2 regions of the Mangrovibacillus sp. Mu-81 genome follow, and region 1 is predicted to be linked to the other one. Evidence: riboswitches for the same ligand, from Rfam matches in the RefSeq annotation. Region 1 holds a riboswitch; the other holds the start of a gene.
What was found. A riboswitch is a leader RNA that binds a small molecule or an ion and turns the genes downstream of it on or off. The one in region 1 is predicted to bind S-adenosylmethionine.
Positions count from the first base shown of each region.

Region 2: linked by a shared signal. The riboswitch ahead of V6B33_RS00445 (homoserine dehydrogenase) and the one ahead of V6B33_RS10510 (Fur-regulated basic protein FbpA) in region 1 are both predicted to bind S-adenosylmethionine.

Region 1 covers NZ_JBAJHU010000003.1:679,905-684,809, reverse strand. The annotation lists gene V6B33_RS10520 (YndM family protein) at 1-361, opposite strand, end outside; gene V6B33_RS10515 (protoporphyrinogen oxidase) at 480-1,871, opposite strand; SAM riboswitch class I at 2,094-2,203, shown strand; gene V6B33_RS10510 (Fur-regulated basic protein FbpA) at 2,315-2,536, shown strand; gene V6B33_RS10505 (four-helix bundle copper-binding protein) at 2,570-2,896, opposite strand; gene spoIIP (stage II sporulation protein P) at 3,091-4,251, opposite strand.
Region 2 covers NZ_JBAJHU010000001.1:84,513-89,417, reverse strand. The annotation lists gene V6B33_RS00450 (aspartate kinase) at 1-604, opposite strand, end outside; gene V6B33_RS00445 (homoserine dehydrogenase) at 650-1,903, opposite strand; SAM riboswitch class I at 2,055-2,165, opposite strand; gene V6B33_RS00440 (response regulator transcription factor) at 2,421-3,104, opposite strand; gene V6B33_RS00435 (sensor histidine kinase) at 3,082-4,179, opposite strand; gene V6B33_RS00430 (ABC transporter ATP-binding protein) at 4,240-4,905, opposite strand, start outside.

The DNA of each region.
Region 1 (4,905 bases):
TTTCTTTTTCCCCATGATCCGGAAACACATTATGTGCAAGATACCTGTGAAAGAATAATTCAAACACCATAAGTCCAAGGGAAGCCAGAATTGATCTTGTCAGGTATGGTCCCCCATCAGACAGGCCATCACTCATAAAATAAATGACGACGAATGCAAGGCCGAAATCAGCCATAGCCGCAATTGTATTCGTTGTTCTCGGCAGCAGGAATAAGTCCCCAACGACATACGCAAGTGCTCCCAATACCATGGACATCAAGAATACATCACCAAATGAAATACCATCGATACCCGCCAGAATCAAATATAAAATGACAAATGTTGCTGCAAACTTTATGGCAAAAGCTTTTACATGTTTCATGTATAATCCCTCCTGCGCTTAGGATTCTCCTTATTGAAGAAATTATGCTTTTTAATAAAAAAAGCGCAGTTTTATTCAAGGATTTACAAATTCAATAATGGGGAAAGTGAACAAGACTTTACCCTGTAATCATTTCTGTTATCGCATCAGCAGTTTCTTTCCCATTCTTCATGCAGGCGCCGATGCCAACTCCAAAATAGGATGCCCCCGCCAGCAAAACGTTAGGATAGTCGTCTTTCAGTCTTTGCTGGAGGGAGTCGACCGCTTGACTGTGTCCTAAATGGTAATTGGGCATCAAGTTATTCCAGTTCGTGATTTTTACAGATGCAGGTGGTTCTGCAATTCCTAGACTTTTGAAGATATCATCCAGTGCAACCTTTGTTAATTCTTCTTCACTTAGTTCCTTTAACTCATCATAATAAGCGTTAGAACTCTTATAAAATAATCTTACTAATAATTCTTGCCGTTCTGATGTATGCTTCCATTTTCTGCTTGTCCACGTACATGCATCGCAAACGACATCGCTGCCGTGGGAAGTTATAAAACCGGTGCCATTTTCCGGAAGAATCTCATCTTTCAGTTCAAACCCGATATAAATGCTAGTGAGGGAAGAATTTTTCAAACGGTCAAAGTCGTGATTTAATTGACTATCATTCAAAATTTTCCGAGTCACGTCATGGGTTGTTGCGAACACCACATAATCTGCTTCAATCAATTTGCTGTTTGTCAAAGTGAGTTGGTATTTTCCATCTCCTTTTTTAACACTTATTACTTCTTCACCCTTTATTATTTCAGCCTTCGCTATGACCGCTTCCAACCGGTCAATAAGTGCGGATAATCCGCTTGTAAAAGAGATGAATTTCCCGTTGGATGAACTTTTGAATTTTTCTTTATTTGCTTCGAAACCTTTGATTATGCTGCCATATCGATTCTTATATTCGAGTAGGTACGGCAGTGTCGTTGCCATCGTCAAGTCTTCCAATTTTCCTGAGTACACTCCCGACAATACAGGAGCAATCTGGTTCTTCACAAGTTCGCCGCCAAAGAATGCTTCAAGGAACTCACCGACTGAACTATCTTTAGTAAATGATGTATTCGGTGTTTCCAGATCCAAAAGTGCTTTCCTTTTTCCTTCTTCAGAAACGAGGGTGCTTTCCATTAAAGAATCAACACTCATAGGTATGCCGAAAACAGAGTCTTCTGGAATCTTGTGCAGCTTTCCATTTGTATATATAAACGAGGTTCCCGTTTCGTTATAAACCAATTCATCCCCAAGCTGTAATTCCTCTATAAAAGGCAGCACCCCTTCATTTCGTGCAACAATAGAGTCAGCACCGGTTTCAAGGATGAATGGTCGTTGTTTAACGGTTTTAATCTTGCCGCCAAGTTCCACATCGCGTTCAACCAGTGTCAATTCCATAGCTAGAGCGTGCGTTCTTTTAAATTTATCAAGATGGTACAGCGTGGTCAGTCCTGTAATACCACCGCCAACTACAACAACCTTTTTCATCGTTTCTCACTCCATAAGTAGGTTTATACCACTAGACTATCATTTTTTATTGTGAAATCATAAACAAATAGGGAATTTATTGTGTCATTTAAAAAAGGAATTATGTATAGAGGAAAAAATGCATAAATAGGGCTGCACTTATAACCGATCCGACCTTAATTCATACTTGACTACTATGAATACTATGTATTAAAATGGACCTAACAATAAAAAGTAAATAATAGCTTATCAAGAGAGGTGGAGGGAATGGCCCGATGACGCCTCAGCAACAGATTTCACATATGTGAAACACTGTGCTAATTCCAACAGGCGGCATGCTTGAAAGATAAGATGAAGTATTGCATTGTGACAACCTTCTTCTTATCTTAGGGGAAGGTTTTTGTGTTTATGCAAGAAATACAGGCCATGTCTCCGACTTATCATTCAACTTAGGAGTGAAAAATATGGGGGAAATCATTCGTCATGCATTAGAGAAAAGACGTGAGGAATTGATCAACAAGCTGATTACGTATAATATTTTTAAGAAACACGATAAACAACTATTCGAACTGACTATCCAGGAACTTGAAGATGAATATAAGGAAGTCAAATGCCAATGCCACCCTCACAGCAGCACATCATCCATTCACTGGAAGAATGTAAAGACCCGTTCTTCAGCACATTAAACACTAAAAGAACGGGCCTGTATAAAATTGATCTTATGCGATGTTTTTACACTCTTCCGCGCATTTGAAGCAGGCATCAGCGCATTTTTGACAGTGGTCGTGGTCGTGCTTTTTGCATTCATTTCCACAAGATTCACAGATGGCGGCACATACCGAAGCGAGTTCGGATGCAAAAGGCGTGCCTCTTAACAGTGCCTGTTCCAAAAATCCACACATGTCTGAACATTCACGGTCTAAGCGAATGCATTCCGCCATCATTTTTATATCTTCTTCACCCAGGCATGAATCATAACAGTGGTTACACGCCTCCATGCAATCGTGCAATGTCTTTACTAGTGATTGATACTTTTCGTGTAACATTAATTCGTTCCTCCTTGTTTTTGTCCTATTCTTCTTTAACCGGTTTTTTCCATACCTAAACACTTAGGTGTGGATTCTATTAATGAGATTAAACCGACTACTCTATTGGTACCCGAAATTATTGCAGAATTCTTGCAATAAACGTAGAAATAATTAAAAGCCGCCTGTTAACAGCGGCTTTTAATGTACTGTTACTATCCATTTACCTCTACAACATCCTCATGATAAAATTCTGCAAATATTTCTGCAAAGGCTTCCGTCGAATTATAGAGTTCGACCAAATTATTCTCCACCCCACCGAATTCCAGCAGCATTGCTCGTTCAGTCAAATCCTGATTATAAACACCATTTCCTTCGGCTTTCGTTTTCACAAAGACTCCTCGGCTGATCCCCGGGAACTTTTTCTCAAGCGCAGTATTCAACTCTTTCGCGATGGCAAGGTTCTTTTCGAAATTCTTATTTTCTTTACCAACGATGAAGAAAAGCCTTGCATATGGCTTGCCGTTGATTGTTTTGGTGGTGATTTCCCGTGGCTGAGAATCACGATGGATATCTATGAGATAATGAAGGTCATTATTCCCGGCAAGAGCTTCCTGAACCTGCTCTCTTGATAATTTATATGATTCATTATAGGTCCAATTCTTTTCTTTTAAAGCTTTTGTCGTATCCGTTTTATCCTGGACGGCTCCAATCCCTCTTTCAGCAAGTTCTTGTTGAAGCTTTGAACCGATTGCTATGACATTAACTTTTTCATTCGTGCTTGCTGGATCTTCGGACTGATTGTTCTTTATTAGAGGACTAAAGGCTTCCCAGCTGTGAGAATGATAAATAAATATTGATTTCTTATCAATTTCTTTAATATCCTCACTGCCGTCGGAGTTAGCCTGATCAATCTGGTTCTGATCAAATTCCTGGTTCTTCAGCTGCTCATCTGTCGGTGCCGGTGACTCCAATGGCAGGTTAGTTATGTCCGTTCCCTTTCCGGCTACGGCAATCTGAGTATGGTAATTCTCAATCCCAGGTATCTCTCTGCCGAACAAACTGCGGGGATCGAACAACGACACGTTCGTCACACTTTCGAGCCAGTTAAAATCCGATTGCAGTTCTCCTTCATTCATCACCCGTAAATAGGTGATCTCCTCAGAAAGAAGTTTCAATAGGGTTTCTTTCGGCACCATATCCGACATAGTCGAATAGAACAGCGTGTCCACTTTCAACTTAATCGTCGTGGCCGAAATGAGCCAGACTGAAAGATATACGAGAATGACCCCAACTGCAATCATTCTCGCCAATGATTTTACAGTCACGAATACTAGTAGTGGCAGGGTGCTATCTTTTCTGGATTTATACGCCATGAATGAACTCCTATATAAATAAGATTTACTAGTTCACTATATGCGCGAAAAGAAGAATATAGAATAATAGAAGAGGATTCATTCTTATAGCACAGCGAGGACATAAAAAATAGAATCAACGAAAAAATGGCCAATGCTGATATCGATACCATGAAAAGCATTTTACCATTTTCGAAAAAGTATAGTCTTATAATTGAAAAATATAAAATGGAGGTAATTATCACTGTGAAGGATAAATGAATAGAATTCGATTCCCAATGGAGTTGTATGCTTTCAATGACATATACCTCTGAACATTCCAATTAAAGTGAGCAGTTATGCCTAATAGCGGGACCTGTTAACAAAAACATTCAGGCAATATTCATCATCTTTTTCAGTTGCTTTGTTGATTGTTCACTCGGATCTCTTTTTTTTCAATAACTTCTTTTAACTCGGGAATTTCCTCATGGCTGTCCTCCTCCTTATTTTACGAAGAAGAAAGGGATAAAGATTCAATGATCAAATACCTTTATGAAAATTGATTTTTCGTTTCATAATTCAGTATTTTCCGACAGATTTTTATGTAAGGTATATAAATAATTTATTTTATGATATAATTAATACTTAATCAAGATTAAATTATTTTGGGTCTTCAAGACTTTATTTAGTCAACCC
Region 2 (4,905 bases), on a different contig from region 1:
CTAAACGCAGCATCTCATCATAGGAGAGGCTGTCAATTTTTGCTGCCCGGGGCACGATTCGCGGATCCGAAGTATACACTCCATCTACATCCGTATAAACATCACACCTATCCGCTTTTAAAGCGGCGGCAAGAGCAGCTGCAGTCGTATCCGAACCGCCCCTGCCTAATGTAGTTATTTCTCCTTTATCCGTGATTCCTTGAAAACCGGCGGCCACGACGATTCGTCCTTTTGATAACTCCGATTTTATCCGATCGGTATCGATCGAGGTAATCTTGGCATTCCCAAATACTCCGTCCGTTTGGATTCCCGCCTGTCTGCCTGTCAGGGATACGGCTTCCAGCCCCGTATGCTGCAGGGCCATGGTCAAAAGGGAGATCGTCACCTGCTCGCCGGTACTTAAGAGCATATCCATTTCTCTCTTGCTTTGCTTTGCAGAGAGTTCCCCTGCCAATCTTACGAGTGTATCCGTCGTTTTATTCATTGCTGATACTACTGCGACAACATCATGGCCTTTTTCTCTTTCCTTCATGACATGAAAGACCATACGTTTGATTCGATCTGTTGAACCAACAGAGGTTCCACCAAACTTTTGAACAATCATACTCAATGATACCCCTACTTTCTATCAGACCATATTTATTAAAGATTACTTCTGGGAAATTGCAGCTCCAGTCTTCGCTTCATTTTCCAAAGGAATTTCATCCAGAATAGACACAGCTTGAATATGATCATGCGTCCGAAGAAGCGATTCCAGTGTATGTTTCCTGCCTTCAACAAATACGTACAAGTAATCGCCAAGCTGAATATGATCCTTTAAAGTGAACGATGAAATCCAGTTTTGATAATCATCCTCTTCACGGATTCTCAGAACCCATTGGCGGCTGCTCTCAACCTGAACCTCCCCGGTCCTCGCTATGCTTTCGGCAGAGGCCGTGTACTTCCTCTCTATCAACGACAGAAAATCTTCTACCATGGCGCTGCCTGTAGGCAATTTTCCAGCTCCTGGACCAAGCAGGGTAATCCTCCCTACAAGACTACCCTTTAGAGATATGGCATTTTCTACATCCTCCACACCGTAAAAAGGATGGGTGTCATGAACCAGGATGGGCTCTACTTCACCTTTGATACGGTCAATTGAATCCCTCAAGAGAGAACCTGCATGCTTGAACCGCAATCGAAAAGATTCCGCTGCCTGGATCCACTCTGCAGTCAGGTGGGATATCCCCTTACGTCGAATATTCTTCCAATCGGGCTGTCTGCCAAAGGCTGTTTGACTTAAAATCAGCAATTTATAGAACGCATCATGACCTTCGATATCATTTGTCGGATCGGCTTCAGCGTAGCCCTTCTCCTGAGCAATCTTTAAGGCTGTATCAAAGGCAAGGCCTCTATTTCTCATTTGAGATAAGATGAAGTTGGACGTCCCATTTAAAATCCCTTGAATTTGTCTGATTTCATTCACCTTCAGAAGCTGCCTGATACTGCCGATCACCGGTATTCCCCCGGCTGTCGTCGCTTCAAATCCAACCGATACCCCGTTCCTTTCCGCTTTTTCCAATAGCCCGGGACCATATTTGGCAAACATCGCTTTATTGGCCGTGACGATATGAACTCCCTTCTCAATGGCTTCGGTTAAATACGTAAAGCTCGGCTCCTCCCCCACGATCGCTTCAAAGATGACGTGCAGGTCCGGGATATCCAGAATGTCTTGGAAATCCGTTGTGACGTTGATGGATGGATCAATGTCCCTCTCTTTTGCGGGATCTTTTATAAGAATCGCCCTTACCTTCACCTCTTTACCCAGTACTTCCTTCAATCTGTCCTGATGAGTATCGATTGCTTCACAGACTCCTTGCCCTACCGTTCCGAAACCCAGAATTGCCACATTAATCGTTGACATGATTCAGCCTCCTATTATCGAATTTTCACTTTATACTTAAGAATTGATTCATTCCATGAAGATCCACTTGAGGGAAGTGAGAGCGGAAAAGAAGAGGGTATACAGAAAAGCCCTCTTCTATTAAGAAGAGGGCTAAATAATCATGCTCCTCCCCTTATCTTCCAGATCCGTATGGAATCTGTAGGAATTGGCACCTTTACAGTCTGATCCTGCAGGTTGCCGGGCTTCATCGGGCCTATCCCTCCGCCGCTCTTGATAAGAGTTATAATGTTTGGTTTTGGTATTACTTGCTATTTGAGTATGAATTGGATTATAAAGAGGATTCATTGCCTCGTCAATACTATTTTTAGTATTTTTAAAAAATTCTTTCTAATGACACAGATAATATCATTACCTATCGGTTTACTATGATATTTAAACGTATGCGGTGGAACCAGTAACCAGTAACTTGAAAAACAATCCACAGCCTAAAGCTACCCAAGATAACTTTCTGCCATTATTTAATTCCCCGATGCAATTAGGATCTAAACCGATACCCCACACCCCAAATTGTTTCAATAAACACAGGCGACGAAGGTTCCTCCTCAATCTTCTCCCGGATCTTCCTGATATGCACCGTAACCGTCGTCAAATCCCCTAAAGAGTCATACCCCCAAATCCGTTCAAACAGATGTTCTTTGCTGAAGACTCTGTTTGGGTTAGTGGCCAGAAAATACAGAAGGTCGAATTCTTTGGCGGTCACGATTTTTTCTTCTGAGTCGACGAATACTCTGCGGGAGTCCGGATCGATGACGAGGTTCCGGATTTCGATCACTTTTTTCATGTCACGGTTGATCAAGCGTTCGTATCTGGCAATATGAGCTTTTACCCGTGCGACGAGTTCACTGGGGGTGAAGGGTTTGACGATGTAGTCATCGGCTCCGCGGTCGAAGCCCCTGATTTTGTCGATGTCTTCTTTTCTTGCAGTGACCATTAAGATCGGGATGTCGAGAAATTCCCTGAGCTCCTTGCATAGCTGGAATCCGTCCGTATCCGGCAGCATCAGATCAAGCAGAATGAGGCTATATGTGTTGATCCTAGCAAGGGCAAGCCCCTCTCCGCCTGTCGATGCCAGGTCACAAGCAAAGCCGCTCACATCGAGATAGTCCCTTTCGAGTTCCGCGATATCCTTCTCATCTTCAATGATCAGTATGTTTTGCATGATCCTTCACCTTTTTCAATGTAAAATAAATGCTTGTTCCTATACCCGGCTTACTTTCTGCCCAAATGCTCCCGCCGTGCCCTTCTATGATTTTTTTGGCAATGGACAGGCCAAGCCCGCTTCCTCCTGTGGCGGAGTTTCTCGAGATGTCCGTCCTGTAGAAGCTGTCAAAGATACGGGGCAGTTCCGTTTCCGGTATCCCGCTCCCATTATCCTGAATCTCCACCTTGACATCATACTCAAGCTCCGTGAGGATGACCTGAATTTCTTTCTGTTCTTTATTCATATACTTTAAACTGTTTTGCGTGATATTCTTGACGACCCGGTCCAGCTTTTCCCTGTCAGCTTCAACGAGATAAGAACCTGACCTTTCATAGGATAGCAGCGCTTCACCGTGTTCCTTTTCAAGAGTAAAGGAAAGTTCGTCGATGAAATCATCAAAATACGCATCAAGGTGGACCTTTTCAAATTGAAACGGCAATTGGTCCATATCCAGCTTCGAATATAGGAACAGTTCATCGATGAGTCCGTCCATATCATGGGCATTCTTCTTGATCTTGGCCATGTATCGGTTCAGCTTGTCTGGAGTGCCGGCGATGCCATCTTCGATCCCGCTCACATACCCTTTGATCGAGGTTAACGGTGTTTTCAAGTCATGGGAAATGCTCGCGATAAGCTCCTGACGATTCAGCTCGTATTGCCTTTGAACCGTCTCTGCTTCCTTCAGCTTCAGGCGCATCTCTTCAAATGTATTCGATAATTGCCCCAATTCATCCTTCTTGTCAGACGCCACACTAACATCAAGATCCCCTTCACTGATCTTTCGTGCTGCGAACGACAACTTCTTGATCGGTTCTATGATGCTCTTTGACATAAAATAGGTCAGCAACCCGTTCGTCAAGACTAAAATGACCACCAGCGCACCGAAGCGGAGAGTCAGGAAAGTTTGCAGATTCTTCCCATTCAATACATAAAAGAACACATATCCAACCACGATTTCCACGATTAGAAGACTGACAAGGGGAATGACAATCATTCCGATATTCGATAAGAGCAGCCTCTTCTTTATCGACATGCCATCACCTGCTTTCCATACAATGTGAACCTGGGCTGCCGTTACTGACAGCCCCTTCTGTTACTTCTCCATTATTCGTCCATCTTCTATATATAATACCCGGTCACAGAGATGGAGGACCCGTTCATCATGGGTGACCATCAGTGCAGCCTTGTTTCTTGATTTGACCTCTTTCGCAATCATCTCGACCACCTTTTTCCCCCGCGCTGAATCGAGGCTCGCCGTCGGCTCATCGGCCAGGATCATATCCGGATCATTCATAAAGGCTCTGGCAATCGCCACTCTCTGTTTTTCCCCGCCTGAAAGTTTGTCTGGATAATTCTTCAGACGGTGGCTCAAGCCCAGGTGCTCAAGCAGCTCGATCGCCCGAGTATCAGTCTTTCTTTTTCTCCCGATATCATGCACGAGGAGCAGCTGTTCTTTTACCGTCAAATAAGGGATCAGGTTTGCTGCTTGAAAAATGAACCCGATCCTGTTCAACCGGACAGAGGTCAGCTGTGTTGAGCTGTAACCCGAAATGTCTTCTTCATCAATCATTACCTTTCCTGTGCTCGGAGTCAACAGCGCGCCGATAATCGACAGCAATGTGCTCTTCCCGGACCCGGACGGCCCGACAATCGCCGCAAACTCCCCACGCTTCACCGTATATGAAATGTTCTTTAGAACCTGTACCGTCGTATCACCGTCTCCAAATGTTTTCGAAAGATTCTCAAGCTTCAATATCGC